Regions from separate parts of the Terrihabitans aquatilis genome, predicted to be linked through region 1. Evidence: predicted binding sites of a transcription regulator. Region 1 holds the regulator's gene; each other region holds the start of a gene.

Region 1 (9,773 bases):
GGGAAAGCGCCGTTGCGAGCCCGCCCTCGATCCGCTCGCTGATAGAGGCGCTGTCGGAGCCCGCCATCTTGCTGAGTCAGCGGGGGGCCGTCCTAGAGTTCAACAATGCCGCCCGGGAAGCTTTGTCCAATCTGCGGCCCGACGAACCTATTTCTTTCGCCCTGAGGGTGCCGGAGGTTCTGGACGCGGTTCGGGGGGTAGGCGGAGGCGGGCCTGCCTGTGTCGTTGAATATGCCGATCGTGTGCCGGTGGACCGCTGGACGGAGGCTCATGTCGATCCGGTGCGCACGATCGCATCGGCCGATCAGGCGCCCGACTTCGTTCTCCTGACGCTTCACGATCTGACACATCTGCGTCGAGCAGAGCGGATGCGCGTCGACTTCGTGGCGAACGCCAGCCACGAATTGCGCACGCCTCTCGCAGCTCTCCTCGGTTTCATCGAGACCCTTCAAGGCCCCGCGAAAAACGATGTCGACGCCCGGGCCCGCTTTCTCGAAATCATGCGCGGGCAAGCCGCCCGCATGTCGCGGCTCGTGGATGATCTGTTGTCGCTTTCCCGGATCGAGCAGAAGCAGCACATGCGCCCCGTCGATCAGGTGGATCTGGTCGAGATCGTCAAGACGGTTCTCGACAGCCTGGCTCCACTCGCCACCGAACGCGAGGTAACCATCGTCACGTCCATCCCGTCCGAGCCGTTGATGGCGGCGGGAGATCGCGATGAACTGATCCGGGTGGTAGAGAATCTCACCGAGAACGGCATCAAGTACGGCCAGGCCGGGAAGCGGATCGAGGTTGCCGTGTTTGGCACGACGATCGGCAACCGACAGGAAGCACAGTTCTGCGTGCGTGATTACGGACCCGGAATTGCGGCCGAGCATCTGCCCCGGCTCACCGAACGTTTCTATCGCATCGATGCCGGCCAGAGCCGTGACAAGGGGGGGACCGGGCTCGGCTTGGCGATCGTCAAGCACATCATGGCCCGGCATCGGGGACGTCTTCTGATCGAAAGTCCGGAAGGGGGAGGCGCCCGTTTTACGATTGCACTGGAAACATCTCCGGCGCGATCGAATATAAAGACGATGCGTCGACTCGGGAAAATGCTTGCGGAGGGGTAATCGCTCCGCATCTCGTGTCATGCAAGCGTCATTGACAGCTTCTAAGAGACCCTTGACTTATGAGCGGCGGCCCCATGACTGATCATACGGCAAAGCAATTCGACGAAGATCTGAAGTCCCTCGGCGAAATGGTAGCCGAGATGGGAGGATTGGCCGAGAAGCTCGTGAGCGACTCGATCAGCGCCCTCCTCGACCGGGACATCAGTCTTGCCCAGAACGTGATCTCGATCGACCGCACGGTTGATGCGCTTCAGCGTGAGGTCGAGGAAAAGGCGGTTTTGACGATCGCGAGGCGGCAGCCGATGGCTGTGGACCTCCGCGAGATCGTGGCCGCGCTTCGCGTCTCGAACGATCTTGAGCGCATCGGTGATCTCGCCAAGAATATCGCCAAGCGCGTGATCGCACTGGAAGGTCAGCTGCAGCCTCCGAAACTTGCGGGCGGCGTCGACCATATGAGCGAGTTGGTACTCGCACAGTTGAAGGACGTCCTCGACAGCTATGCGCGGCGTGATGCCGAGCGTGCGCTCGAAGTGTGGCGGCAGGACGGAGAGATCGACGCGATCTACACGTCCCTGTTCCGCGAGCTCCTCACCTACATGATGGAAGATCCGCGCAATATCGGCTTCTGCACGCATCTCCTGTTTTGCGCGAAGAACATCGAGCGCATCGGGGATCACGCAACCAACATAGCCGAGACCATCCATTATCTGGTCCTTGGCGAAGTCCTCACGGACGAGCGCCCGAAGGGCGACCTCACGAGCATGACCACCGTGTCTTACGCGGAAGGTGCGTAGCGTATGCCTGCGAGGGTTATGATTGTAGAGGATGAAGAGCCTCTAACGCTGCTGCTCCGCTACAATCTGGAAGCCGAAGGCTACGATGTGGAGAGCGTCGCCCGAGGCGACGAGGCGGAAACGCGCCTACGGGAGCGAGTGCCCGATCTCGTCCTTCTCGACTGGATGTTGCCGGGCCTGTCCGGCATCGAGCTCTGCCGCCGTTTGCGGGCGCGTCCCGAAACGGAATTGCTGCCGATCATCATGCTGACGGCGCGCGGCGAGGAGGCCGAGCGCGTGCGGGGGCTGGCAACCGGAGCCGACGATTATGTCGTCAAGCCATTTTCCGTGCCAGAACTGGTCGCTCGGGTCCGCAGCCTTCTTCGGCGTGTGAACCCTTCGCAGGTCGCCTCGCAGCTTAAGGCTGGCGATATTGAACTTGATCGTGACACGCGGCGGGTGCGCCGATCCGGACGGGAGATCGATCTCGGTCCGACGGAATTCCGCCTGCTCGAGTTTCTGATGCAGACACCAGGTCGTGTGTTCTCCCGCGAGCAATTGCTGGACGGTGTCTGGGGACACGACGTTTACATCGATGAGCGGACGGTAGACGTGCATGTCGGACGTCTTCGTAAGTCCATCAATCGTGGCCGCCGGCCAGACCCGATACGCACCGTCCGCGGGTCCGGTTATTCGTTCGACGAGACGTTCTCCCGACCGAATTGATCGCTGATCGAGAACTGAAATTCAGCGTGATCGTCAAAGAAAAAGCCGCGTTTCCGCGGCTTTTTCTTTTGGGCTTTGATGATCAGGCGGCCGTGCGGCGCCGACGATCGATGCTGGGCTGATACGCCAGCTGGGAGTGATAATTGCAATACGGGATTCCGGCGTCCGAGCGTGCTCCGCAGAAGCGGAAATCTTCCCGGCCGGGATCGCCGATCGGCCACCGGCACATGCTTTCGCGCAGGTCCATGATCGTCACGCGCTCGCAGCTGACCGCTTCCAGATGGGCGCGCGGTGCAACAGCCGGCAAGGGTTCGAGGTCGGGCGCGGCTACTGCCACCGGAGCAAGGGCCGTCGTTCCCTGCACCCGGTAAAGACCGGACGTCGTGGTCGATGGATGAGACGGCGCTCGTGGTTTGCGCGGGCGCTGAGGGGCGCTGGTAACCGTCTTCGCGCGTCCAGAAAGACCCAGGCGATGGACCTTGCCAATCACAGCATTGCGGGTGACACCGCCACCCAGCTCGGCCGCGATCTGGCTGGCGCTCAGTCCATCCGTCCAGAGCTTCTTGAGCAGCTCGACTCGCTCGTCCGTCCAATTCATTGCGGCACCCCTGTCGTGTGGTCGCAGCCAGAATCCATTTGCTCAGGCTCCCGGCCATTGGTCGGGAAACCGAAACACTGTCTCTAGTGGTTCGATTGAAGTTCTGCGCACGAGATGTCGTGCTTAACGAGATCTAAACTACAATATGCACGGACTCGGTCGCAAGAGTCCGAAAGGGGAACGTGCTGTTTTCCCCAGCTGTCGGGAAAACTCGGCATTCCAAACTCGAGTCTGGAGTCAAATCAACGCGCTAGAGCTCGGCTCCTGCGATTGACAGAGAGACTCCAGCCTTTAAAATTGTTTCAGATGAGGTGCCGCTCGGGCCTGGGCGGCGCCTTTCTATTTTTTGTCCTGCTTTTTCTTTGAGGGCGCCGTGACTGCGAACTCTTCGCTGCTGCCCGTTTTTGCTCGCCTCGAGCTCGCATTCGACCATGGTGAGGGGCCTTGGCTCGTTACTGGCAACGGCGAGCGTTATCTCGATTTCGGTGCCGGCATCGCAGTGAATGCGTTGGGGCATGCTCACCCGCATCTTGTCTCCACGCTCCAAGGACAGGCGGCGAAGCTTTGGCACACGTCGAACCTTTATCGCATTCCAGAAGGCGAACGGCTGGCGGCGCGCCTAGCCGAAGCAAGCTTCGCGGACGTGGTGTTCTTCGCGAATTCAGGCGCTGAGGCGAACGAGGCGGCTATCAAGATGGCCCGCAAGTTCCAGAGTGCAAACGACCATCCCGAGCGCTGGCAAGTCATCGCGTTCAATGGCGCCTTTCACGGACGGACCTTGGCGACGATCGCGGCCGGCGGCAATCAGAAGCATCTCGAAGGGTTCGGCCCTATCGTGCCGGGATTTCCCCACGTCGATGTGGGCGATGAAGCGGCTTTGCGCGCAGCGATCGGGCCAGAAACGGCGGCGATTATCATCGAGCCTGTGCAGGGCGAGAGCGGCATAAAAGCCGTGCCCGCTCCGTTCCTCCGTCTACTTCGCGAGATTTGCGACAAGCACGATCTGCTGCTTATCTTCGACGAAGTGCAGAGTGGCATGGGCCGGACAGGTCATTTGTTCGCCTATGAGATATCAGGCGTCACACCGGATATCATGAGCTTGGCCAAGGGGATTGGCGGCGGATTCCCGCTTGGGGCCTGCCTCGCTACACACCGCGCGGCCCAGGGAATGGTTGCGGGAGCCCATGGCAGCACGTTCGGCGGCAATCCGCTCGCCATGGCGGTTGGCAATGCCGTACTCGATGTGATGCTGGCGCCGGGCTTCCTCGATGGCGTGCAGCACAAGGGGCTTCTGCTGAAGCAGAAGCTCGCGGCGCTGGCCGATCGGCATCCCGCGCTCGTCGCCGAGATCCGTGGCGAGGGATTGATGATCGGCTTGCGCTGCCATCTGGCGCCGGGCGACGTGGTTTCGGCTTTCGCCGCGCATCATGTGCTGACGGTGCCAGCCGGCGACAATGTCGTGCGTTTGCTGCCGCCTCTTACGATCGAGGAAAACGATCTGAACGGCGCGATCGAGCGCATGGACGCGGCCTTGAGTGATCTGGAAACGAAGCTTGCCTCCGGGCGCAGCGCTGCCGAGTAGGATATTATTGTGAACGGCGTCCGGCATTTTATCGACATCGCCGATCTGTCACCGGGCGATGTCCGGTCGATTCTTGATGCGGCAGTCACCATGAAGGCGCAGCGTCACACCCCGGTTGCTGTGGAACGGCGGTTTCTCGCCGGCAGGAATATTGCCCTCGTGTTCGAACAACCGTCGCTACGCACGCGGATGTCCTTCGAGGTCGGGATCAACGATCTGGGTGGTTCTCCGATCATGGTGACCGGCAAGGAGATCGAACTTGGCGAACGCGAGGCATTGAAGGATACGGCACGGGTGCTCTCGCGCTTTGTCGATGCGATCATGGTGCGTGCGCTGAGCCACGATTTGCTGCTGGAGCTTGCGCATTACGCCAGCGTTCCCGTGATCAACGGCCTGACCAAGAAGTCGCATCCGTGTCAGGTGCTGGCGGATATTCTGACATTCGAGGAACGGTGCGGATCGATCGCGGGCCGCAAGATCTCCTGGGTTGGTGACTCCAACAATGTGCTCGCATCATGGATGCATGCTGCGGCCAAGCTCGACTTCGAAATGATCGTCGGCACGCCAGCGGAGTTTGCCCCGGCTGAGGGGTTGGTCTCCCGGGCGCGGGAGGAGGGGGCAACGCTTCATCTGACCAACGATCCGCGTGAGGCCGTGGCCGGAGCTGATTGCGTCATTACGGATTCCTGGGTTTCCATGGGCGATGTCGACCGAGAGCGGCGGCTGGAATTGCTGTGCCCATATCGCGTCGATCCGGCCCTGATGAAATTGGCAGCCCCCGATGCCATATTCCTGCATTGCCTGCCTGCCCATCGGGGCGAAGAAGTCACAGACGAAGTCATCGACGGACCGCAATCCGCGGTCTACGACGAGGCGGAGAACCGCCTCCATGCCCAAAAGGGCGTGCTCGCCTGGTGTTTCGACGCTCTGTAGGGGGTGAGCCCTTCAAGCGATGGAATCCGATGACTCTTCTGCTTTCTGCTGACGACAGCGTTCTTCCTTTTCAGGTCGAAGGCCTGGATGTGCGCGGTCGCGTCGTGCGGCTGGGGCCGTCCGTCGACGCGATGCTGGCGCGGCATGCTTATCCCGCTTCTGTCTCCAAAGTGCTCGGAGAGGCCGTGGTTCTGACGGCGCTTCTGGGATCTTCGCTCAAGATCGAGGGCCGCTTCCAATTGCAGGCCAAGACCGATGGCGTGATCGACATGCTGGTCGTCGATTACAAGGCGCCAGACAGTCTGAGGGCCTATGCGCGTTTTGACGCCGAGAGGCTCGCAACAGCCGACGTGTCGCTTGATGGCGATCTGCTCGGTAAGGGTCATCTCGCTCTGACGATCGACCCGGGCAACGAGATGAACCGTTATCAGGGTATCGTACCGCTCGAAGGGCAGGGTCTCGAGGCGGCGGCGCATACTTATTTTCAGCAATCGGAACAGATCCCGACCCGCGTCCGGCTTGCTGTCGCGGAAGCCTTCGATGCCAGCACCGAGGAGCGCACGATGACGTGGCGCGCCGGAGGACTGCTCGTGCAGTTTTTGCCGGCGGCCGGCGAAGGCGTGCGAGCGCGTGACCTTCCGCCCGGCGACGCGCCAGAAGGCGTTGATGTGCCTGAAGCCGAGGATGAGGACGCCTGGAACGAGGCCCAGTTTTTGGTCGGCACGATCGAAGATCATGAATTGATCGATCCGACCATTTCCAGCCAGGATCTCCTTTATCGGCTGTTCCATGAACGCGGCGTGCGCGTCTTCGATTCTCAGCCCGTTCGGGAATCCTGCTCCTGCTCCCGCGACCGGATTCTCGGCATGCTGAAGAGCTTTCCGGATGACGATCGCCGCGAAATGGTGGGTGACGATGGCGTCATCACCGTGACTTGCGAGTTCTGCTCGGAACGTTATGTGGTCACGCCCGCCGAGGTGGAGATAGCCGACAGCTGAATGGTTCGACGCTAAAGTGGTGCGGCGGAGCATTCCCGGATAAGTCGGGCCATGAACGCTTCGCCGGCCGCCAGTTGGCTGAGCTCTATGTACTCGTCCGGTGTGTGGGCCTGATCTATCGAACCCGGTCCGCACACCACAACAGGCAGACCCGCGCGCTGGAAAGCGCCGGCTTCCGTGGCATAGGCGACGGTTGTGGTGTCGTTGGCTTCCGCTAACCGCAGCGCGATCCGCTCGGCCGGTGATCCCGGATCTGGTGCGAGCGCGGCGGCGACCAGCCAGCGATCGATCGCGATCCGCGCTTCCGGAGCTGTTTCTTGCAAACGCTGCAACACCGGACCCAAGGCAAAGGAAATGATCCGATCGACGGCTGCGTCGATATCGCAGCCCGGAACACCGCGCATGCTGAATTCGAGACTGCAATTGACCGGCACGATATTGTGCGCGCTTCCGCCCTCTATGCGGCCGATATTCAGCGTGGAATGAGGAGGCGTGAACCGGCCGGTGGGGTCACCCGCGTCACGGAATTCAGCAGCTATGGCCTGCAATTCGCCGATGATCTCATGCGCCGCCAGAACGGCGCTTGCGCCGAGATGAGGCAGACTCGAATGAGCAGCTCGTCCTGTGATGTCCATGCGCACGCCTGCGATCGACAAATGCGCGTCGACGACCCTCATGGATGTCGGTTCGCCCACGATGACGGCGTGGGGAGGTTGCCAGGCCATTCCGAGCGCGCGTAGCGCATCGGCCACGCCGTCCATCGTGGTCTCCTCATCGTAAGTCAGCACGATCTGGACGGGGCGCTTTAGGGAGGCAGCCCGCAGAGCGGGCACGGCCGCCAGGACGACCGCGATGAAGCCCTTCATGTCGCAGGCTCCACGGCCATACAGACGATCGTCCCGGAGGGTGAGCACAAAGGGATCGCTCGACCATTCCTGACCCGACACCGGAACGACGTCGGTATGGGCCGACAAAGCAAGCGCCGGAACATCTTCCGGTCCGATACGGGCGAACAGGAGCGCTTTCGTGCCGGAGGCATTCGGAACGACGGTTGCGGCAACGCCGGCATCCGCGAGATAATTCTGGACCCACCCGATCAGCTCTAGATTGGAGCGGTCGCTTGTCGTGTCGAATGAGACCAGCTTTTCCAGGATGGCGATGATGGAGGGTGAGGGCTGCGTAATCATGCCTGCCTTTATGGCCGCCAGAAGCGGGGTAGGAAAAGCACCAGCACCGTGAAAATCTCCAGACGGCCGATCAACATGGCGAAGGAGAGCAGCCACAGGGCCGGGGGAGTGAGCGAGCTGTAATTGCCGACAGGCCCGACGATCGGGCCGAGGCCGGGCCCGGCATTCGAAAGATTGCCGGCGCCTGCCGAGAGCGCGGTTCGGAAATCGAGTCCAGTGGCTGACAGGCCCAGCGAGATCAGTGCGAAAGCGACGAGATAGACGATCGTGAAGGTGGCGACGGAACGGACCACATCGTCCGGGACGGGGTGGCCTTGGAAGACGATCGGGAACACGCCGCTGGGATAAAGCATGCGACGCAATTGCTGCGTGACCGCCTTGCTCATGATGAGAAGACGCAGAATCTTGATGCCTCCGGCCGGGGATCCGGTGCAGCCGCCCACGAACATCAGCAGGAAAAAGGTGACGTCGGCGAAGGCGCCCCAGTCCGAGTAATCCTGTGTGGCGAGACCGGTGGTGGAAATGACGCTGGCAACATGGAATGCCGCATTCCTCAGAGCGAGTCCGGGCTCCTGGATGTCCTGGGTTACGAGGTAGAGCCATAAGGCCGCGGTGGCGCCTGCAACGATGCCGAAGAAGGTGCGCACCTCGGAGCTGTGGATGAGCCGTCCCGGCCGCCCACGCACGGCATGGACGTAGAGAACGAAGGGCAGGCAGGCCGCGAGCATGAAGACGACGGCGACCCATTCGATTGCGGGATTCTGGAAATATCCCAGCGACTTGTCATAGCTGGAGAACCCGCCGGCTGCCACGGTCGACATCCCGTGCAGAAGGGCGTCGAACGGCTCCATCCCCGCGATCATATAAGCCACGGCACAAAGCAGGTTCAGCGTCAGATACACGCCGAAGATTGAACCCGCGATCTGCGCAGCGCCGGGAAAGATCTTCTCCGACCGGTCCGAACTTTCCGATCGGAACATCTGCATGCCGCCGACGCGCAGCATTGGCAAGACGGCAATGGCCATCACGACTATTCCGATGCCGCCATAGAAATGCATCACGGCACGCCAGAGCAGCAGTCCGGGCGGCATGTCGTCGAGCCCGGCCAGAACGGTGCCGCCGGTTGTGGTGAGGCCGGACATGGCCTCGAAATAGGCGGCGGAGAAACTGAGATCGATCTCGCCCCACATGAAGGGCAAAGCCGCAAATCCTGCCAAAACGATCCACGATAATACCGTCACCAGGAATGTCTGGCGGATGGAAAGGGTGGTTTTCTCGCCGGTCCTGGCCGACGTGTAGAGTGCGAAGCCGAGAAAGACCGACAGGCCGCTTGAGGCTGCGAAGACACGCCAATCATTGGAGCCGGCGAAAAGATCGGCCGCTGCCGGAAGCAGCATCAGCAGCCCGAGCAGGGTGATGAACGCTCCGAGGATGCGAAGAACAGGACGAAAATCGATCAATTCGGAACCGGAGCGGACAGGGCGTGAGAGTTTATCCTGCCCTATGTGAAGCAAAAATGCCGCTAGTGAAAAACGCGGTAATCGTCGGAGCTGTCCAGCGAGAAGGCGGGAACCTCGACGTCGAAGCGTTCTCCCGCCTCCGTTTCCATGACGTAACGCCCGGCCATGAATCCGGTTGGCGTCGTCAATGGTACTCCGCTCGTGTAGGAGAAACTTTCGCCCGGAGGCAGAACGGGCTGTTCTCCCACGACGCCGGCGCCCTCGACTTCCTGCACCCGTCCGCTGCCGTCCACGATGCGCCAATAGCGGGACAACAGCTGAACCGTGCTTCCGCCATGGTTTTCGATGTCGATGGAATAGGCCCAAACAAAGTGGGCCTTTTCCGGCGCCGATTCATGGGT
Region 2 (9,773 bases), on a different contig from region 1:
GTCGCCACTGCAGGTACTGGCGAGATGCGCGAGCGCCGAGCGGATGGACGAGAGATCGGCGAGTCTCCGGTCGATTTCCGCAACGCGGTTTTCCGCTAGCGCCTTCACCTCGGCGTTCGAACGCTCTGTCTCATGGTAGAGCGCGAGCAGCGCCCGGCATTCTTCCACGGAAAATCCGAGATCACGCGCTCGTTTCAGAAAACGCAGCGTGTGCACGTCCTGATCGTTGAAGGCGCGGTACCCATTCGCGGCGCGGTCAGGACGCAGCAGACCCTGCGCTTCATAGAAGCGGATGGCTTTCGGCGTCAGCGCGGCACGGCGTGCGGCTTCTGCGATGTTCATCGCGCGCTTCCCTTCGCTTCGGCGTCGTCCGGAGAAACCAGGGCACCTTGGCCCCCGCACCTCATGGAAGAAACCTGAAAAACCCTGAGAGCCGAGGGAGAAAAGAAACGCAAATCAGCCAAAGCGGATGCCCTTCATCATTCCCCCAACCTTCCTGGACACGAAACACCAGCCAACGAATGTTGGTTCCAAGCCGGCGCGGTCACGAAGATGGGTTAATGCGAGGTTTCTGCCTGCAATTGCAGGAACAGGGCAGCATGGTCGAGGTCGCCGCCGCCAAGGCGATCGCGAAGGTCTTCGTAGCGAACAAGCACGTCACGGCTGAGCGGCAGGTCGAGCCCCAGCGCTTCCCCTTCAGCCACGATGGTCTGCATGTCCTTGATCTGCGTGGTGACGCGGGCACCGGGGGTGAAGTCGTTTTCCACCATCCGCCGGCCATGCACTTCCAGCACCCGGCTTTCCGCGAAGCCGCCACGGATGGCCTCTCGCACGGCGGCAGGGTCGGCCCCGCCCCGCTCGGCCAGCAGAAGCGCTTCGGCCACGGCTCCGATCGTGATGCCGACAATGGCCTGATTGGCGAGCTTCGCCAGCTGCCCGGATCCGGTGGGCCCGACATGAAGCGCACGGCCCATCGGTGCGAACGCCGGCCTCACGCGCTCGAATATATCTGCTTCACCGCCCACCATGATGGCCAGTGTGCCGGCCTCTGCTCCGACCGTGCCGCCGGAGACCGGCGCGTCGAGATGATGCACGCTTTGTCCGGCCAGGCGGGCATGATGCTCCCGGGCGATCGCGGGGGGGATCGAGCTCATATCCGCGATGACTGCACCGCGCTTCAACGCCTCGGCCACGCCCTGCGCGAAGAGAACGTCCGTCACCACCGCACCGCTGTCGAGCATGGTGATGACGATATCGGCATCACGCACGGCGTCGGCCGGATTGGCGGCAATGATCGCCCCCTGCTCGGCCAGAGGCTGGGCCTTCTCAAGCGTTCGGTTCCAGACGGTCAGCGAAAAGCCACCCGCCAGCAGGCGCCGGGCCATGGGGGCACCCATCAGGCCGGTGCCGAGAAAGGAAAGCTTGAGCGACATGAGAAAACGTCCGCAGAATCAGAAGAACCAGGTGACGCCGTAATAGATGGCGTAGGTGGCAAGCGCCGTCAGCGCCAGAGCCACGACAGAGGCCAAATAGCCCAGGAGCACGATCAAGCCATCACGTTCGACGAGGCCCAGGCCGAACACGCAGGCGGCCATGCCCGGCGGAATATTGCCGAGCAGCGGGAACGGCATCAACAGCACCAGCCCCAGCACGAAGATCATCGCCCCCACGCCGCGCGCGGCCAGAGGCGTCGCAAATTGCTGCATGCGCGGCTTGCTGAACTTCTCGAAGCGGCGGATCCAGGGCAGCGAGCGATCCGAGATACGCAGCAACGTGTCGCGGCCGATGCTGCGGCGGGCGAGCTTCTCCGGAAGCCACAGGCTCGAACGGCCCATTGCCAATTGCAGGCCGAACAGCATCAGAACGCCGCCGCTGATGGCCGGGATGCCCGGTGGCATGGGGAAAATGTTGGGAATGGCGAACAGCAGGATTCCCATGCCGAACGCGCGATTGCGCAGGGCCGAGATCAGCTCGCCGAGCGTCAGCGTGTCTCCGGGAAAACTGTCGGGCAGCTCGGAAATCAATTCCGAGGTTCGGGGGGCACGCTGTTCCACTCGACCTCTTTTTCTACTGATCGTTCCAAGAATACCCGAAGCTGGTAAAGCGGCGGCTAAGAGGCAGTCATCGCGCCGTCACGGCGCATTCGTAAGGCAACAATCTTATCCTACCGGAAGGTTCCTTATGCGCGCGCCCCTTCTCACTTTGTCCGCAATGCTTCTTGCCGGCACCGCGCCCGCCTCAGCCGCCGAAATGTTCAATCGCGTGGCCACGTTCCCAGTGGTTCGCAATCTGCCCGAAGGCGCGGACATCGAGAAGAAAACCATCGCCGAGATCATCAGCGCCACCGAGGACGGCAATCTGCTGGCCTATACCGACAGCGAACGCGGGGCGCTTGGCCTGGTCGACATCATCGACCCCGCCCAGCCCAAGCCGGCCGGCTTCGTTCAGCTGGAGGGCGAACCAACCTCGGTGAAGATCGTGGGCGGACGGGCTTATGTCGCCGTCAACACCTCCGAATCCTATACCAGCCCCGACGGCCATCTCGCGGTCGTCGACCTCGCCACGAAGGCGGTCGTGGCGAAATGCGAGCTCGGCGGCCAGCCCGATTCCATCGCTTCGAGCCCGGACAAAGCATTCCTCGCCATCGTCATCGAGAACGAGCGCGACGAGGAGCTGAACGACGGTGCGATCCCCCAATTGCCGACCGGCAATCTCACCATCGTGCGCCTGAAGGACGGCGAGCCGGATTGCGCCGGCAAGCAGATCGTCGATCTGACCGGAATCGCCGCCATCGGGCCAGACGATGCGGAGCCGGAATTCGTTGACATCAACAACCGCAACGAAGCAATTGTGTCGCTTCAGGAAAACAACCACATCGCCATCGTCGATCTCGCAACGGCGAAGATTTCCGCGCATTTCCCCGCCGGCACCGTTTCGCTGGAGCAGATCGACACCGAGAAGGACGGCGTGATCCGCCTCACCGGCTCGATGAAGGACGTGCCGCGGGAGCCGGATTCCGTGCACTGGATCGACGACAATCGCTTCGTCACCGCGAATGAAGGCGACTGGAAGGGCGGCTCACGCGGCTTCACCATCTTCAACCGCGACGGCACGATCGATTACGAAAGCGGCGCAAGCTTCGAGCACGAGGTGGTGCGCATCGGCCATTATCCCGAGAACCGCAACAAGAAGGGGATCGAGCCCGAGGGCATCGAGGTCGACACGTTCGGCCAGGACCGTCTGATCTTCGTCGGCTCGGAGCGGGCTTCCGTCGTCGGCGTCTACCGGGACGCGGGCGCAAAGGCCGCGCCGGAACTGCTCCAGATCCTGCCCGGCGGCATCGGTCCGGAAGGCCTGCTCGCCATTCCCGGCCGCAATCTTTTCGTCACCGCCAGCGAGAACGACGCCCGTGAGAAAGGCGGTGCGGGATCTCAGGTCACGATCTACGCCCGCACGGACGGCCCGGCCCTGTATCCGACGCTGAAATCCGCGGACAAGAACGGCCTGCCCATCGCCTGGGGAGCGATCTCGGGCACAGCCGCCGACCCCGTCGAACCCGGCAAGCTCTATGCCGTGACGGACAGTTTCTATTCCGAAGCGCAGATCCTGACGATCGACGCCAGCAAGACACCCGCGCTCATCACCGATGCCCTGACGGTCACTCAGGACGGCAAGCCCGCAAAAGGCCTCGACCTCGAAGGCATCGCGGTGCGCGCCGAAGGCGGCTTCTGGCTGGCCTCCGAAGGCAATCCGGAGAAGAAGGAAAAGGCGACACAGTCCCAGCTCGTCCGCGTGGATGAGGCCGGAGCTATTCAGGAAATCATCGAACTGCCGGAAGAGCTGAAGGCGCAGGCCACGCGTTTCGGCTTCGAAGGCGTCGCCGTGACCGGCTCGGGTGACAATCAGCGCATCTGGCTGGCCGTACAGCGCGAATGGAAGGACGATCCGAAAGGCTTCACCAAGATCCTGTCCTACCAGCCGGCAACCAAAGCCTGGAGCGCCGTGCATTACCCGCTCGATAAGGCCGAGAAGGGCTGGATCGGCCTCTCGGAGCTGACCGCCGCCGGCGATGGCTGGATCGTCATCGAACGCGACAACCAGATCGGCGATGCCGCCCGCGTCAAGAAGCTGATGAAGACCAGTCTCGACGGCATCGAGCCCGCACCGATCGGCTCCAAGGAAATCCCGGTGCTGAAGAAGACAGAACTGCTGGACCTCCTGCCCGATCTTGAGAAGCCGCACGGAACCGTCATCGAAAAGGTCGAGAGTTTTGCGGTGGATGCGGCCGGCGCGGCTTTCATCATTACCGACAATGACGGCGTGGATGGCTCGTCCGGCGAAACCCAGCTGATCCGTTTGGGGAAGTTCGGCGCCGAGTAGAATCCCTCGAGCCTCGGTTGGTAATTTCGCTCGCCCCAAGCCCTGAAATTCGCTAAGCGAATGGGGTACGTGGCGGGCGAAAATGACATCGACATCAGGCTTCAGGGGAGCGGCATGGGCGTTCACGCTGCTTTTCGCCTGCATGGGTTCGGCCTCCGCCGAACCGGATGATGCGAAGAAGGCCCGCAACGTCCTCTTCTTCAGCGGCGCGGATCTGTCCACGGTGTCCAATTTCACCTGGGTCGGGGTAGATGCTCCCTTGTTCGGGCCGCGCGATGTTTCCGGGCCCATTTTGCGCATCGTCGGCGGCACGGGCCGCTATTCCTACAATGCCGACATCGAGAACGGCCACGTCAACGGCGAGGTCGTGACCGGCGAATTTCTGGCCGGCTGGCGGATCCTGCGTCCGCGCATGTGGGCTGCGGCTCTGGTCGGGCTCGAAGTGGAAAATCACGCGCTCGACAGGATCGATCCCGATAACGAGGTGCAAGGCACCGGAGTTGGCGTGCGGATCGCCGGTGAGCTCTCCTGGAAGCCGACCGACCGCACGCGCCTCGACGTGTCCGGCGCCTATGGCTCGGCCTTCGATCTCTACCGCGCCCGGATTGCCGGCGGCTACGCGATCATTGGCAATGTCCTGTCCGGCCTCGAAGCCGAATCCTTCAAGAACAGCGAGTCGGATCAGCAGCGCCTTGGCCTCTTTGTGGAAGGGGTCCCGCTCGGGCGTTTGACATTGAAAGCCTCGGCCGGCGCCCTGCACGACGACGACGGCATCGGTGCCTACAGCCGCTTCGGCGCGGACATCTATTGGTAGAGCTTCGCCCACGGGCTGCCACCAAACCGGGCATTGGATGCCCGATTAAAAAACTTGAAAAGACTCGGAAGCTTCTGAAAGCTGCGCTACCTACCCTTGCAGGCAAGCCCTGCGGGGAATCGCCTTTCCGGCAACCGGCGTCCTTCAGGCTGCCCCAGGATCGAGAGCAGGACCGCGGATGGAGTATTTCCTCCAGCAATTGATCAACGGCGTCTCACTCGGTTCCATTTATGGGCTCATCGCCATCGGCTACACGATGGTTTACGGCATCATCGGCATGATCAATTTCGCCCATGGCGATATTTTCATGATCTCCACGATGATCTCGCTGGTCATCCTGGTCCTGCTCGCCACCGTGGGCATTGCCAGCATCCCGATCATTCTGCTGACCATCCTCGTGCTCTCGGTCTTGCTGACATCGCTCTACGGCTGGACGGTCGAGCGCATGGCCTATCGCCCGTTGCGCGGATCGTTCCGCCTGGCTCCCCTGATTTCGGCCATCGGCATGTCGATCGTGCTGCAGAATTACGCACAGAACGCGCAGGGCGCGGACAAGAAGGCCTTCACGGCGCTGATCCCCGGCGGCATCGAGTTCTTCAAGGAAGCCGATTTCTCGGTCTGGCTGCAATATTCGCAGATCGCCGTCATGGTCATGACAATCGTTGTGCTCCTGATCTTCACCTATGTGGTGACGAAGACGCCGTTCGGACGGGCACAGCGCGCCTGCGAGCAGGACATCAAGATGGCCTCGCTGCTGGGCATCAACGTCGACCGCACCATCTCCCTCACCTTCGTGATGGGCGCGGCCTTGGCCGCGGTCGCCGGCCTGATGCACCTGCTCTATTACGGCGTGACGGATTTCTATGCAGGCTTCGTGGTCGGCATCAAAGCCTTCACGGCGGCCGTGCTCGGCGGCATCGGCTCACTGCCCGGCGCCGTGCTCGGCGGCATCACCATCGGCCTGATCGAAACCTTCTTCGCGGGCTATGTCTCGGTAGACTACAAGGACGTCGCCGCCTTCTCGATCCTGTCGATCGTGCTGATCTTCATGCCGACTGGCCTGCTCGGCCGTCCCGAAGTCGAGAAGGTATGAGCATGTCGGTCGAAACGATTCAGACGGCTCCCGAGGAAGCCCCGGTCGCCCCCTCGCCCGTGCAGAGCCGCCATCCGACCGTCTCCCTTTTGATCGACGCTGCGATCTGGGGCCTGATCACGCTGCTGCTCACCGGGCCGATCATCGGCCTGAAGACGGTCGCCCAGGGTGGCCGCTATCAGCTGGAGCAGCATTGGGGCGTGGTCTTCGTCTTCGCGGCGATCGTCTTCTTCGGCCGCATTTTCCTCAACATCACGATCTGGCGGAAGCCGAAGACCGCCACCGCTCGCGCCGCATCCGGAACGGCGCTCGACAGCCCCGTGGCGCGCCAGCTTCGCCGCTATCTCGTGCCGGTCATGGTGCTGCTGGCGATCGGCTATCCCTTTCTGTCGGTCTGGCTGTCCGGTGGGCTGATCACCGGCCGTTACTGGGTCGACCTCGGCATCCTGGTCATGACCTATGTGCTGCTTGGCTGGGGCCTCAACATCGTGGTCGGCCTCGCCGGCCTGCTCGATCTGGGCTACGTCGCCTTCTACGCGGTTGGCGCCTATTCCTTCGCGCTGCTGTCGATGAATTTCGGCCTGTCGTTCTGGGTCTGCCTGCCGCTTGCCGGCATGATGGCGGCTTTGTTCGGCATCATGCTGGGTTTTCCCGTGCTGCGGCTGCGGGGCGATTACCTCGCCATCGTCACGCTCGCCTTCGGCGAGATCATACGCCTCGTCCTCATCAATTGGCGCGATTTTTCGGGCGGCGCGTCCGGCATCAACCAGATCCCGCGTCCAAGCTTCTTTGGCCTGGAATTCACGGCGGCCGGGCCCAACAGCTTCGCCGCCTTCTTCGGCATCCCGTTCTCGCCGGTCCATCGGCTGATATTTTTCTATTACGTGATCCTGGCACTCGCCTTCGTCACGCTGCTCGTCACCATCCGCCTGCGCCGTCTGCCGATCGGCCGCGCCTGGGAAGCCTTGCGTGAGGATGAGATCGCCTGTCGCTCGCTGGGCATATCGGTGGTCAACACCAAGCTGACGGCGTTCGCGCTCGGCGCCATGTTCGGCGGCTTCGCGGGCACCGTGTTCGCCGCGCGGCAGGGCTATATCAGCCCGTCGGACTTCTCGTTTATCCAGTCGGCACTGATCGTCGCGATCGTCGTGCTCGGCGGCCTCGGGTCCAATCTGGGTGTGGTGTTCTCGGCGGTCGTAATGATCGGCGGCATCGAAATGCTGCGCAATCTCGGCTTCATCCGCGAGATCTTCGGCCCCGGCTTCGATCCGGTGCAGTACCGCATGCTGATCTTCGGCCTGGTCATGGTCATCATCATGGTGTGGAAGCCGCGCGGCCTCGTCTCCTCGCGCTCGCCCACAGTGTTCCTGAAGGAAAAGAAAACCGTGACGTCCGATATGGTCAGCGAGGGGCGCGGCTGATGGCGGACGGCGGCATTCTTCTTCGGGTCGAGCATCTGACGATGCGCTTCGGTGGCCTCGTGGCCATCGACAATCTGTCCTTCGACGCCCGGCGCGGCGAGATCACCGCGTTGATCGGCCCCAATGGCGCCGGAAAGACCACGGTCTTCAACTGCATCACCGGCTTCTACAAGCCGAGCGAAGGGCGCATTGCGCTCGTGCATGGCAGCGACCAAGTCCTAGGCCGTCTCGACGAGATCACCAACACCGGCGCCCAATCCCTCAAAACCGATGACGGCGCGCTGTTCCTGCTGGAGCGGCTGCAGAACCACAAAGTGTCCGAGCAGGCGCATGTCGCCCGCACCTTCCAGAACATCCGCCTGTTCGGCGGCATGACGCTGCTGGAAAACCTCCTCGTCGCCCAGCACAACCGGTTGATGAAGGCCTCGGGCTATGCCTTCCTCGGTCTTCTCGGCATCGGCGGCTACAACAGGGCCGAGCGGGAGGCGATCGACAAAGCCCGCTATTGGCTCGACCGGACGAACCTCATCGACCGCGCGGACGATCCGGCGGCTTCCCTGCCCTATGGCGATCAGCGGCGGCTCGAAATCGCCCGTGCCATGTGCTCCGACCCTGTCCTTCTGTGCCTGGACGAACCGGCCGCCGGCCTGAACGCGCGCGAAAGCGCCGATCTGAACGGCCTGCTCCGCTTCATCCGCCAGGAACACAACACTTCGCTGCTGCTCATTGAACACGATATGAGCGTCGTCATGGGCATTTCCGACCACATCGTGGTTCTGGATTATGGCAAGAAGATCGCTGACGGCACGCCGGCCGCCGTGCGCGAAGACCCCAAGGTTATCGCAGCCTATCTGGGCGTCGAGGAAGACGAGGCGGACGCCGTGACCGAGGAGATCAAGGCATGAGCACGCCTCTTCTCGCAGTGCGCGGCGTCCACACTTATTATGGCAACATCCGGGCCTTGTCCGGCGTCGATCTCGATGTACATGCGGGCGAGATCGTCGCCTTGATCGGGGCGAACGGCGCCGGCAAATCGACCCTGATGATGACGATCTGCGGCAGCCCGCGCGCCCGACAGGGCCAGGTTCTGTTCGACGGCCACGACATCACGAATCTGTCGACGCACGAGATTGCCCGCCTGCGCATTGCCCAATCGCCCGAGGGTCGCCGCATCTTCGCGCGCATGAGCGTCTTGGAAAACCTGCAGATGGGCTCGGTCGTCGCAGGTACGGCGCATTTCGAGGAAGATCTCGAGCGCATGTTCCAGCTGTTCCCGCGTCTGAAGGAGCGTCTGCACCAGCGCGGCGGCACCTTGTCCGGCGGCGAGCAGCAGATGCTGGCCATCGCACGTGCCCTCATGGCGCGTCCGCGGCTCCTCCTCCTCGACGAGCCGTCGCTCGGCCTCGCGCCGCTCATCGTCAAGCAGATCTTCGACGCCATCCGTTTGCTCAACCAGCAGGAGGGCCTGACGGTCTTCATCGTCGAGCAGAACGCCTTCCACGCGCTGAAACTGGCCCATCGGGGCTATGTGATGGTCAATGGCGAGATCACCCTGAGCGGCCCCGGCCGCGAACTCTTGTCCCGCGAGGAGGTCCGTGCGGCCTACCTCGAAGGCGCCCATTGAAGGAGACCGGCAGATGCAGGGCATTCTCTGGGAAATCGGCCTCGCGGATTTCATCATCGTCACGCTCGTGCTCGGCGGCGGCGCGGCCTACATGGCCGGTCGGGCCGTGGCCAATGGCTGGGGGCCGCTGTGGCGCGCCATCGTCTGGATGGTCCTGTTGGCGGCGGCGGTGCGCTTCGTCCATTTCGCGCTGTTTCACGGCACATTGCTGTCGGCGCAGTTCTACATCGTCGATTTCATCATTCTCGCCCTTGCCGCGACGCTCGGCCATCGCCTGACCCGCACGCGGCAGATGACGCGGCGCTATGGCTGGGCGATCGAACCGGCCGGCGCGTTATCGTGGCGGCTGAAAAGTGGGCAGAGCGCCTGATAGACGGGCTTTCGCTCCGCGCACGCTCGTGCACAATGCAAGCTGTGGTTGGGAAAGCGCGCTCAGACGCG
Region 3 (9,773 bases), on a different contig from region 1:
TCGCGCTCGACATCGCCACCGGCCAGTTGCGCTGGGTGCGCCAGACCGTGCACCACGATCTCTGGGACATGGATGTGCCGGCCCAGCCTGTCCTGATCGATCTCAACATGCCGGCCGGTCCGGTGCCTGCGCTCATCGGGCCCACCAAACAGGGCGACATCTACGTGCTGGACCGCCGCACCGGCGAGCCTATCATCCCCATAACCGAGGAGCCGGCCCCCGGCGGCGCCATCCCCGAAGATCATTCAGCACCGACGCAGCCCCTGTCGGCGCTCACCTTCAACCCGCCGAAGCTGACGGAGGCGTCCATGTGGGGCGCCACCATGTTCGACCAGCTGTCGTGCCGCATCCAGTTCCAGAGCCTCAATTATCTCGGCCGCTACACGCCGCCCTCCGTGAAGGGCACGCTCGTCTATCCCGGCAATTTCGGTGTCTTCAATTGGGGCAGCGTGGCGGTCGATCCGGTGCGCCAGGTCATGTTCGGCATGCCCACCTATCTCGCCTTCACGTCCCGCCTCGTGCCGCGCGATCAGGTGCCCCCTCCGGGCGATGATGAGAAGGGCAGCGAGCAGGGGCTCAACCGCAACGAAGGCTCACCCTACGGCGTCTATATGGGGCCGTTCCTGTCCGCCCTCGGCCTGCCATGCCAGGCCCCGCCCTGGGGTTATGTCGCGGGCGTGGACCTTCAATCGGGCGAGATCGCCTGGAAGCACAAGAACGGCACGGTGCGCGATGCATCGCCCGTCCCGCTTCCCATCAAGATGGGCGTGCCGGGCATCGGTGGTCCCATGATCACCGCCGGCGGCGTCGCATTCCTGGCGGCGGCCATCGACGATTATCTGCGCGCCTACGACCTCACCTCCGGCGAACAGCTCTGGCAGGCGCGGCTTCCGGCGGGAGGGCAGGCTACCCCCATGTCCTATTCCGTGGGTGAGGATCAATACATTGTGATTGTCGCCGGCGGTCACGGCTCTGTCGGAACCCGCGCCGGGGATTATGTGATTGCTTATCGCCTGAAAAAGGCTCATTGATACACAATGTCGCACTACTAAAGGAGCACGCCATGACCTGGACGACCCCCGCCATTACCGAAGCCCGCTGCGGCATGGAAGTCACCAGCTACGAATCCGCCGATATCGACACCATCGATTGAGGCTTTTCGTAGCGGCATGAAATCAACGCGGGCGCCGTGAAAGTTCTCGTTCTCGGCTCTGCGGCGGGTGGCGGTTTCCCTCAGTGGAACTGCCGCTGCCCGATCTGCCAACTGGCGTGGAGGGGCGACCCAAGGGTGGCCCCTCGCAGCCAGGCCGGCATTGCCGTCAGTGCGGACGGAGAGAATTGGGCGCTCATAAACGCGTCGCCCGATCTGCGTCAGCAGATCCTGCAAAATCCGGAATTGCGCCCTTCCGGTGACGTGCGCCACAGCCCCATCCGCTCCGTCGTCCTCACCAATGGCGATGTCGATGCGGTGGCCGGTCTGCTCACATTGCGCGAGCGCCAGAACCTGACCCTGTTCGCGACCCCGGCGAGCCTCGATATCCTGGCCGCCAACACAATTTTCGGCGTCCTGGATTCCGCCCTTGTCGAGCGCCGGTCCTTTGCGTTCGGTTCGCCCTTCGAGGCGGTGGTGGGCGTCACCGTCACGGCGTTTCCGGTTCCGGGCAAGGTCCCGCTCTATCAGGAGGGCGCAGATCTCGTCATCGGCGCGGAAACCGATAGTGTGGTCGGGCTGGATATCGTGGCAAACGGGCGCCGCCTCATCTTCATCGCCAATTGCGCCCATGTCACGGATGCGATCCGGACCCGGGCCGAAGGAGCCGATCTCCTGATGTTCGACGGAACCACCTTCACCGACGACGAGATGCCCCGCCTCGGCCTGTCGCACAAGACGGCGGCGCGCATGGGCCACGTCGCGATGGACGGCCCGGAAGGCTCGCTCGCGGCTCTTGCCGGAATCGATGTTGGCCGCAAGGTGTTCATCCACATCAACAACAGCAATCCTGCCCTCGTCGATGGATCGCCCGAGCGCGCGGCGGTCGAGCGGGCGGGCTGGTACGTCGCCCATGACGGCATGAGGATCGACCTGTGAACGCGATGACGCCGGACGAACTGGAACGGGCCCTGCGCGACATCGGCGCCGAGCGCTACCACAACCGGCATCCCTTCCATCATCGCCTGCATGGCGGCGAATGCACGAAGGCCGAGGTGCAGGCCTGGGCGCTCAACCGTTATTTCTACCAGTCCCAGATCCCCATCAAGGACGCGACCATCCTCGCGCGCATGCAGGATTCGGCGCTGCGTCGCGAATGGCGTCAGCGCATCATCGACCACGACGGAGACCGGGACGGTGAGGGCGGTATCGAGCGCTGGCTCGTGCTGACGGATTCGCTCGGCTTCGACCGCGCTTATGTCACCAGCACCGAGGGCATCCTGCCGGCTACGCGCTTTGCCGTAGAGGCCTATGTCCATTTCTGCGCGGAGAGGTCCCTGCTCGAAGCCATCGCCTCCTCCCTGACGGAGCTGTTCTCGCCGCAGGTCATCGGCGAGCGCGTCTCCGGCATGCTGGCTCATTACGATTTCGTGGACGAACGCACCCTGGCCTATTTCACCGCGCGGCCGCCGCAGGCCCAGCGGGATTCGGAATTCGCGCTTGCTTACGTCAAGGAGCACGCGACCACGCCCGATCTGCAGCGCCGGGTCATGAACGCGCTGATCTTCAAGACCGACGTGCTCTGGGCCCAGCTCGATGCGCTCTGGCATGCCTACGTCGAAGGCCGGCGCCCGCCCGGCGTCTGGGTGCCCGAGCCATGACCGCGCAGATCGCCGCCGACCTCCGCCCGCGTCTCGCACCCGGCGTTCGTCTGCGCCACGATAAGGTGCGCGACGTCTGGGTCCTGCTTGCGCCGGAAAGCGTGGTCGAGCCCAATGCTGTGGCCGTCGAGGTTATCCGCCGGCTGGATGGCCGCACCCTGGATGAGGTGGTGGACGATCTCGCGCAGGCTTTCACCGCCGAACGTGCGCTCATCGAGACGGATGTCCGGGCGCTCCTGGACGATATGTCGGGAAAGGGGCTGGTCGAACTGTGACAGCGCACGTCGTTCCACCCCCGGTCGGCATGCTCGCGGAGCTCACGCACCGCTGTCCCCTCGGCTGTCCCTATTGCTCCAACCCCATCGAGATGGAGCGCAAGGATCTCGAACTCGACACGGAGACCTGGAAGCGCCTGTTCTCGGAGGCGGCCGCTCTCGGCGTTCTCCACGTCCATTTGTCGGGCGGGGAGCCGATGGCGCGGCGCGACATCATCGATCTGGTGCGCCATTGCGCGGAGGAGGGACTCTACACCAACCTCATCACCTCCGGCATCGGTATGACCGAGGCGCGGCTCGGCGAACTGAAAGCCGCCGGCCTCGATCATGTTCAATTGTCTATACAAGGAGCCGATAGCGAAACGGCTGACCGCATCGCCGGATATCGCGGCGCCTTTGCCCGCAAACGCGAGGTTGCGTCCTGGGTAAACGCCGCCGGCCTGCCGCTGACGGTCAACGCCGTCATCCACCGCGCCAACGTCCATCGCGCCGCCGATATGGTGCGCCTCGCCATGGAACTGGGCGCCCGTCGCGTCGAGATCGCCCACACGCAATATTACGGCTGGGCGCTGAGGAACCGCGACGCCCTCATGCCCTCGAAGGAGGACGCCCGCGCCGCCGTGGCCGAGATCGAGCGGCTGAAGGTCGATCTCGCCGGCCGCATCGCCATCGACCACGTCATTCCGGATTATTACGCCAAATATCCCAAGGCGTGCATGGGCGGCTGGGCGCGCAAGACGTTCAATGTCACGCCGTCCGGCAAGGTGCTCCCCTGCCACGCGTCGGAGACCATACCCGGCCTCGAATTCTGGTCGGGCCGGGACCGCTCCCTTGGCGAGATCTGGACGCACTCGCCCGCATTCAACGCCTTCCGCGGCACCGACTGGATGCAGGAGCCGTGTCGCTCCTGCCCCCGTCAAAACGTCGATTTCGGCGGTTGCCGCTGTCAGGCTCTGGCTCTGGTGGGCGATGCGGCGGCCACCGATCCGGCCTGCACGTTGTCGCCGCACCATCACGTCATGGAAGATCTGACGCGTGAGATCGCGGCGCCGATGGGCGAGCCGGTTTACGAATACCGCCGCCTGGCCTGATCAGCCTTCCACGCCCTCGCGGATGAAGGGCTCGACCTTCCCCTTCAGCTTCATCGTCATCGGGTTGCCGAAACGATCGCGCGCCTTGCCGGCGGCCACCCGGATCCAGCCCTCGCTGACGCAATATTCCTCGACATTCGTCTTCTCGACGCCGTTGAAATGAATGCCCACGCCACGCGCGATCAGGTCCTCGTTGTAAAACTCGCTGGTCGGTTCGACGCAGAGGCGGTCGGGAAGGGTTTCGGTCGTCATCGGGCCTCCAATGGCTCCGTGGAGAAAAGGGTATGCTCCGCATCTCATAGGGCAGAGCCGCGCGCGCGGGAAGTCATGCTCTCGGCCGGTGATCGTGACGGTCTCATGAAGTCACATGCGGGTCACGTGAATTCGATAGGGCCGAAGGATTGCAAAACGATCCGGATTCCCGATGACGCATTCCCTGCGTGCCGCCAAAAGAACCACCAGCACCACCTTGCAGAACGCGGTCCACCGCAACAAGGCCATGTCCAAAGCGGGTGTTCTGGAGCGCATGTTCACGCTTGCCTTCCAAGGTCTGGTCTATCCCCAGATCTGGGAAGACCCGCTGGTCGATATGGAAGCTCTCGACGTCCGGCCGGACGACCACATCGTCGCCATCGCCTCGGGGAGTTGCAATGTGCTGTCCTACCTCACGGCCGGTCCCGCCCGCATCACGGCGGTGGACCTCAATGCGGCCCATGTCGCGCTCGGCCGCCTGAAGCTCGCGGCGCTGCGCACGCTGCCCGATCATGACACCTTCTTCCGCTTCTTCGGCACGTCCGAGGGCAAGGCCAATGTCGAAACCTTCGACCGCCTCATCGCGCCCGCGCTCGACGAGGTGTCCCGCGCCTATTGGAAAGCGCGCCGTCCCAACGGCCGCCGCCGCATCGACCAGTTCGCCGACAATTTCTACCGTCACGGCCTGCTCGGCCGCTTCATCGGCGCGGGTCACGCGCTGGCCCGCCTCTATGGCTGCGATCCGCGCGCGGTGCTCGATGCGCACGACCGCGAGGAGCAGCGCGTTCTGTTCGATCGCCACATCGCGCCATTGTTCGAAAAGCGCTCGCTGCGCTGGCTGATGCGCCAGCCCGCCTCACTGTACGGGCTCGGCATACCGCCGGCGCAGTTCCGCGCTCTGTGCGGAGACCAGCCGGACGGCATGGCGCAGGTGTTGCGCCAGCGCCTGGAGCGCCTGGCCTGCGGCTTCGATTTGCGCGGCAATTACTTCGCCTGGCAGGCCTTCGGCCGCCGCTACGAACCCGCGCCCGACGCCTCTCTGCCGCCCTATCTGCAAATGGCGAATTTCGAGACCGTGCGAGATCGTGCCGACCGCGTGGCCTATCGCCAGCAATCGGTCACCGAATTCCTGCGCACCAGCCCGGCCGAAAGCACCGATTGCGTCGTCCTGCTCGATGCTCAGGACTGGATGAACGAGACCGAGCTCACCGATCTGTGGCGCGAGATCACTCGAACGGCCAAGCCCGGCGCGCGTGTCATCTTCCGCACGGCGGCCGAGGAGGATTGTCTGCCGGGCCGTGTCGCGTCGGATTTCCTATCGCGCTGGACCTATCAGGCGGAAACGAGCCAACGCCTCAGCCGCGAGGACCGCTCCTCCATCTACGGCGCATTCCACCTCTACACTCTGGCGCCGCTGCCGTGAGCGACGCCGCGGCCCTGATGGACCGGATGTACCGCCACCAGCGGCACATCTACGACGCCAGCCGCAAATTCTACCTGCTCGGGCGCGACGGGCTGATCGCCGACCTTGCGCCGCCCGAGGGAGGCAGCGTGCTGGAAATCGGTTGCGGCACGGGGCGCAACCTCGTCCGCATCGCGCAAGCCTATCCCTCGGCACGCTGCCATGGCCTCGATGTGTCGGAGGCCATGCTCGCCACAGCCTCGGCGTCCATCGATCGCGTCGGTCTCTCCGGCCGCATCCGCCTGGCACAGGCCGACGCCACCGATTTCGACCCCAACGTGCTGTTCGGTATCGAGGGCTTCGATCGCATCGTCATCTCCTATGCCCTGTCGATGATCCCGCCCTGGCAGGCGGTGCTGGCCTCCGCGCTCGGCCATCTCGCCCCCGGCGGGCAATTGCACATCGTGGATTTCGGCCACCAGCAGGGCCTTCCGCCGTTCTTCCGTGCGCTTCTGAACCGCTGGCTCTCGCTGTTCCACGTCACGCCGCGCCAGAATCTGGAGGCGGAAATCACCGCCATCGCCCAGGCGCGCGGCGTCTCAGTTCGTTGCACCCACCCCTTCCGGGGCTATGCCGTCCGCGCGCAGCTCACGCGCCCGGCCTGATCGCGCCCGGCCTGCCTCCGAGACATAGGGAGGTCATGGAGCGGTGCTATCGGGCCGCGGGGCTTGGGTGAATACCGAAATAGCAGTCTGTCGCTGCACGGGTTCACATGCGTGAAAAGTGCGGGGGTTGTGCAGTGAAGGCTTGTTTCGGGTTGGCGACGTTGGTCGCATGTTCGTCGTTCGCCCATGGGGCTCTGGCCGCGGATCTGCCGCTCGCCGAGCCTGTAGACCATGTGAAGGTCTGCGAGACCTACGGCATTCGCTTCTTCGCCCTTCCCGGCACCAACACCTGCCTGAAGATTTCCGGCATCGTCCGGTCCGACCGCCGCTGGGAACAGGACAACAGCACCGCCGGAGAGGCGGCGAGCAATGTCTACACCGACACGCGCGCGCGGATGCAGATCGACGCCCGCTCCGAGACCGATTACGGCACGCTGCGCAGCTTCATGGAGATAGAGGGCCGCGCCGACAGCACGGCGGGCAATGGCAGCGCGCCGGACTATCCGAACGGTGCGCTCAGCACGGGTTATCGCGCGGCCTTCGTGCAATTCGCCGGCTTCACCGCCGGCAAGGTCAGCCAATCGCTCTTCGACTACGTCCCATACCGAACGATGAGCGATCTGTTTTCGACCGAACAGGTCAACACGCTGGCCTACACCGCCAGCGTAGCGGGCGGTTACGAATTCACCGTCGGCGTCGAGGACAAATATTTCCGCGCATCGCCGGGCACCTTTTCGGACGGCAGCGGGCGCGGACTCGATCAGACCTGGCCGAGCCTCTTCGCCACCGTCAGCGCCAAGGGCGCATGGGGCGATGCGAAAGTCTCGGCCGTCGTGCAGGACAATGAGGGCGATGTCGGGGTCGGTCCGGGCGGCGATGAGCTCGGCTGGGCGGCCCTGGCCGGCGTCAGCCTCAACCTTCCGTCGAAGATCAAGGGCAGCGCGGTTTGGTTCGAGGCCGGCTATTCCGAGGGCGCGGGTTCCTATGTCGGCGCCGAAGCTTTCAGCGGCACCTTTCGGAACTTCACGCTCGGCAATCTCAGCGACCAGAGCTTCGTCGACGGGCGCTTCGAGAATGCGAGCGTCCTCAGTCTGGGCACCGGCATCGGCTGGTACTGGACCGGGAAGCTGAATTCGAACCTGGCCCTGTTCTACACCGACGTCGACCGGCCCGATGGCGCGGCGGGCCGCGCCGGGGAGGATTTCCGCTACTTCTTCGCGGAGGCCAACACCTATTTCAACATCGTGCCCAACGCGGATCTGATCGTCGCCGCGCAATATGGCCATCTCGATCTGGATTCGCCGCTTGCGCCCAATATGGGCAAGGACGATCACCTCGCGGTTGTCACCCGTCTGGCGCGCACTTTCTGAGCTGGAAGAAAAGAAAAGGGAGCCGGCAATCCGCGGGCTCCCTTCTCTTTGAGGTCTGATCGGCTCTTCGCGGCCGGGCTAGTCGCCGGCTTCCGCCGCCGTCTTGTAGGGCCACGTCCAGTTCTGGATCTCCGGCATGTCCTCGCCGTGCTCGCGGATGTAGCGCTGATGCTCGTCCAGCTTGGCCTGGCAATGCTGCACGGCGGCTTCCGCGCGGTCGGCCAGCCCCGGCACGCGGTAGATCGCCTCGAGCGCGAGATGGTAGCGGTCGAGCTCGTTCATCACCACCATGTCGAACGGCGTCGTGGTCGTGCCTTCCTCGTGGAAGCCGCGCACATGCATGTTGGCATGGCCGGTGCGCTTATAGGTCAGGCGGTGAATGAGATAGGGATAGCCGTGATAGGCGAAGATCACCGGCCGGTCGGTGGTGAAGAGCGCATTGTATTCGGCATGCGGCAGGCCGTGCGGATGCTGTTCCCGGTCCTGCAGGCTCATTAGGTCCACCACGTTCACCACGCGGATTTTCAGGTCCGGAACGTGGGTTTTCAGCAGATCGACCGCGGCCAGCGTTTCCAGCGTCGGCACGTCGCCGGCGCAGGCCATCACCACGTCCGGCTCCTGGCCGTCTATCTCGCGGCCCGCCCAGTGCCAGATGCCGATGCCCTTCTCGCAATGGGCGATCGCCTGCTCCATCGTCAGGAATTGCGGGGCCGGCTGCTTGCCCGCCACGATCACGTTGATGCGGTGATAGGTCTTCAGCACATGGTCGGTGATGCACAGCAAGGTGTTCGCATCCGGCGGGAAGTACAGCCGCACCGTGTCGGCCTTCTTGTTGGCCAGGAAGTCGACGAAGCCAGGGTCCTGATGGCTGAAGCCGTTGTGGTCCTGCCGCCAGACATGTGAGGTCAGGAGGTAATTCAGCGACGCCAGCGGCGGACGCCAGTCGATGTGGCGCGTTACCTTCAGCCATTTGGCGTGCTGGTTCACCATCGAATCCACGATGTGGATGAAGGCCTCGTAGCACGAGAACAGTCCGTGGCGGCCGGTCAGCAGATAGCCTTCCAGCCAGCCCTGGCACAGATGCTCGCTGAGGATCTCGACCACCCGTCCGTCCTGCGCGAGGTGGACGTCGTAGGGCTCGATGCGCTCCATCCACACCCGCTCCGTCACCTCGAACGCGGCATCGAGGCGGTTGGAGGCCGTCTCGTCGGGTCCGAACAGGCGGAAGTTCCGAGCCTCCTCATTGAGCTTGATGACGTCGCGGATGTACTGGCCCATCACGCGCGTCGCTTCGGCGATGGACCCGCCGGGATGCGGCACGTCCACGGCGTAATGACGCGGATCGGGAAGTTCCAGATCGCGCCGGATCTTGCCGCCATTGGCGTGCGGATTGGCGCCCATCCGCAGCTCGCCCTCGGGCGCCAGCGCCGCGATCTCGGGCTTGAGGCGTCCGTCCGCATCGAACAATTCGCCCGGATTGTAGCTCTTCAGCCAATCTTCCAGCACGCGGCGGTGGTCGTCGTTTTCGCGCGCGGTGGCCACCGGCACCTGGTGGGAACGCCAGAAATCCTCGACCTTCTTGCCGTCCACCTCGGCCGGGCCGGTCCAGCCCTTCGGGCTGCGCAGCACGATCATCGGCCAGCGCGGACGTTCGTTGACATAGCCGTCCTCGCGCGCCCCGGCCTGGATCTCGCGGATGCGGTCGAACGCGATGTCGAGCGCGCCCGCCATCTCCTGATGCATGGGCTCGTGCTCGTGGCCTTCCACGAAGATGGGGTCGTAGCCATAGCCGACGAACAGGCTGCGCAGTTCATCGTCGCGCATGCGGCCCATCACGGTCGGGTTGGCGATCTTGTAGCCGTTGAGGTGCAGGATCGGCAGCACCGCCCCGTCGTGCACGGGGTTGA

What was found. Region 1 encodes PhoB, which activates phosphate uptake and scavenging genes when phosphate is short. Its sites were predicted from a motif close to TGTCATNNANCTGTCAT; they were not measured.
Region 2: the regulator PhoB is predicted to act here: its motif matches at 2,120-2,136, upstream of ACQ6S1_RS03965 (esterase-like activity of phytase family protein).
Region 3: the regulator PhoB is predicted to act here: its motif matches at 4,524-4,540, upstream of ACQ6S1_RS10690 (BtaA family protein).

The regions. Positions count from the first base shown of each region.
Region 1 is NZ_JBOCUO010000003.1:324,529-334,301, forward strand. It holds gene ACQ6S1_RS12455 (ATP-binding protein) at 1-1,115, shown strand, start outside; gene phoU (phosphate signaling complex protein PhoU) at 1,190-1,909, shown strand; gene phoB (phosphate regulon transcriptional regulator PhoB) at 1,913-2,614, shown strand; gene ACQ6S1_RS12470 (GcrA family cell cycle regulator) at 2,697-3,212, opposite strand; gene ACQ6S1_RS12475 (aspartate aminotransferase family protein) at 3,586-4,794, shown strand; gene argF (ornithine carbamoyltransferase) at 4,801-5,727, shown strand; gene ACQ6S1_RS12485 (Hsp33 family molecular chaperone) at 5,757-6,725, shown strand; gene argE (acetylornithine deacetylase) at 6,737-7,912, opposite strand; gene ACQ6S1_RS12495 (TrkH family potassium uptake protein) at 7,921-9,372, opposite strand; gene apaG (Co2+/Mg2+ efflux facilitator ApaG/CorD) at 9,435-9,773, opposite strand, start outside.
Region 2 is NZ_JBOCUO010000001.1:789,462-799,234, forward strand. It holds gene cueR (Cu(I)-responsive transcriptional regulator) at 1-342, opposite strand, end outside; gene ACQ6S1_RS03955 (NAD(P)-dependent oxidoreductase) at 558-1,433, opposite strand; gene ACQ6S1_RS03960 (exopolysaccharide biosynthesis protein) at 1,452-2,054, opposite strand; gene ACQ6S1_RS03965 (esterase-like activity of phytase family protein) at 2,182-4,380, shown strand; gene bcsS (cellulose biosynthesis protein BcsS) at 4,463-5,194, shown strand; gene ACQ6S1_RS03975 (ABC transporter permease subunit) at 5,373-6,287, shown strand; gene livM (high-affinity branched-chain amino acid ABC transporter permease LivM) at 6,290-7,708, shown strand; gene ACQ6S1_RS03985 (ABC transporter ATP-binding protein) at 7,708-8,613, shown strand; gene ACQ6S1_RS03990 (ABC transporter ATP-binding protein) at 8,610-9,332, shown strand; gene ACQ6S1_RS03995 (DUF6867 family protein) at 9,346-9,702, shown strand.
Region 3 is NZ_JBOCUO010000002.1:949,007-958,779, forward strand. It holds gene ACQ6S1_RS10655 (glucose/quinate/shikimate family membrane-bound PQQ-dependent dehydrogenase) at 1-1,031, shown strand, start outside; gene pqqA (pyrroloquinoline quinone precursor peptide PqqA) at 1,064-1,153, shown strand; gene pqqB (pyrroloquinoline quinone biosynthesis protein PqqB) at 1,190-2,089, shown strand; gene pqqC (pyrroloquinoline-quinone synthase PqqC) at 2,095-2,811, shown strand; gene pqqD (pyrroloquinoline quinone biosynthesis peptide chaperone PqqD) at 2,808-3,086, shown strand; gene pqqE (pyrroloquinoline quinone biosynthesis protein PqqE) at 3,083-4,177, shown strand; gene ACQ6S1_RS10685 (DUF3297 family protein) at 4,178-4,429, opposite strand; gene ACQ6S1_RS10690 (BtaA family protein) at 4,602-5,852, shown strand; gene ACQ6S1_RS10695 (class I SAM-dependent methyltransferase) at 5,879-6,496, shown strand; gene ACQ6S1_RS10700 (porin) at 6,658-7,866, shown strand; gene ACQ6S1_RS10705 (phosphoketolase family protein) at 7,945-9,773, opposite strand, start outside.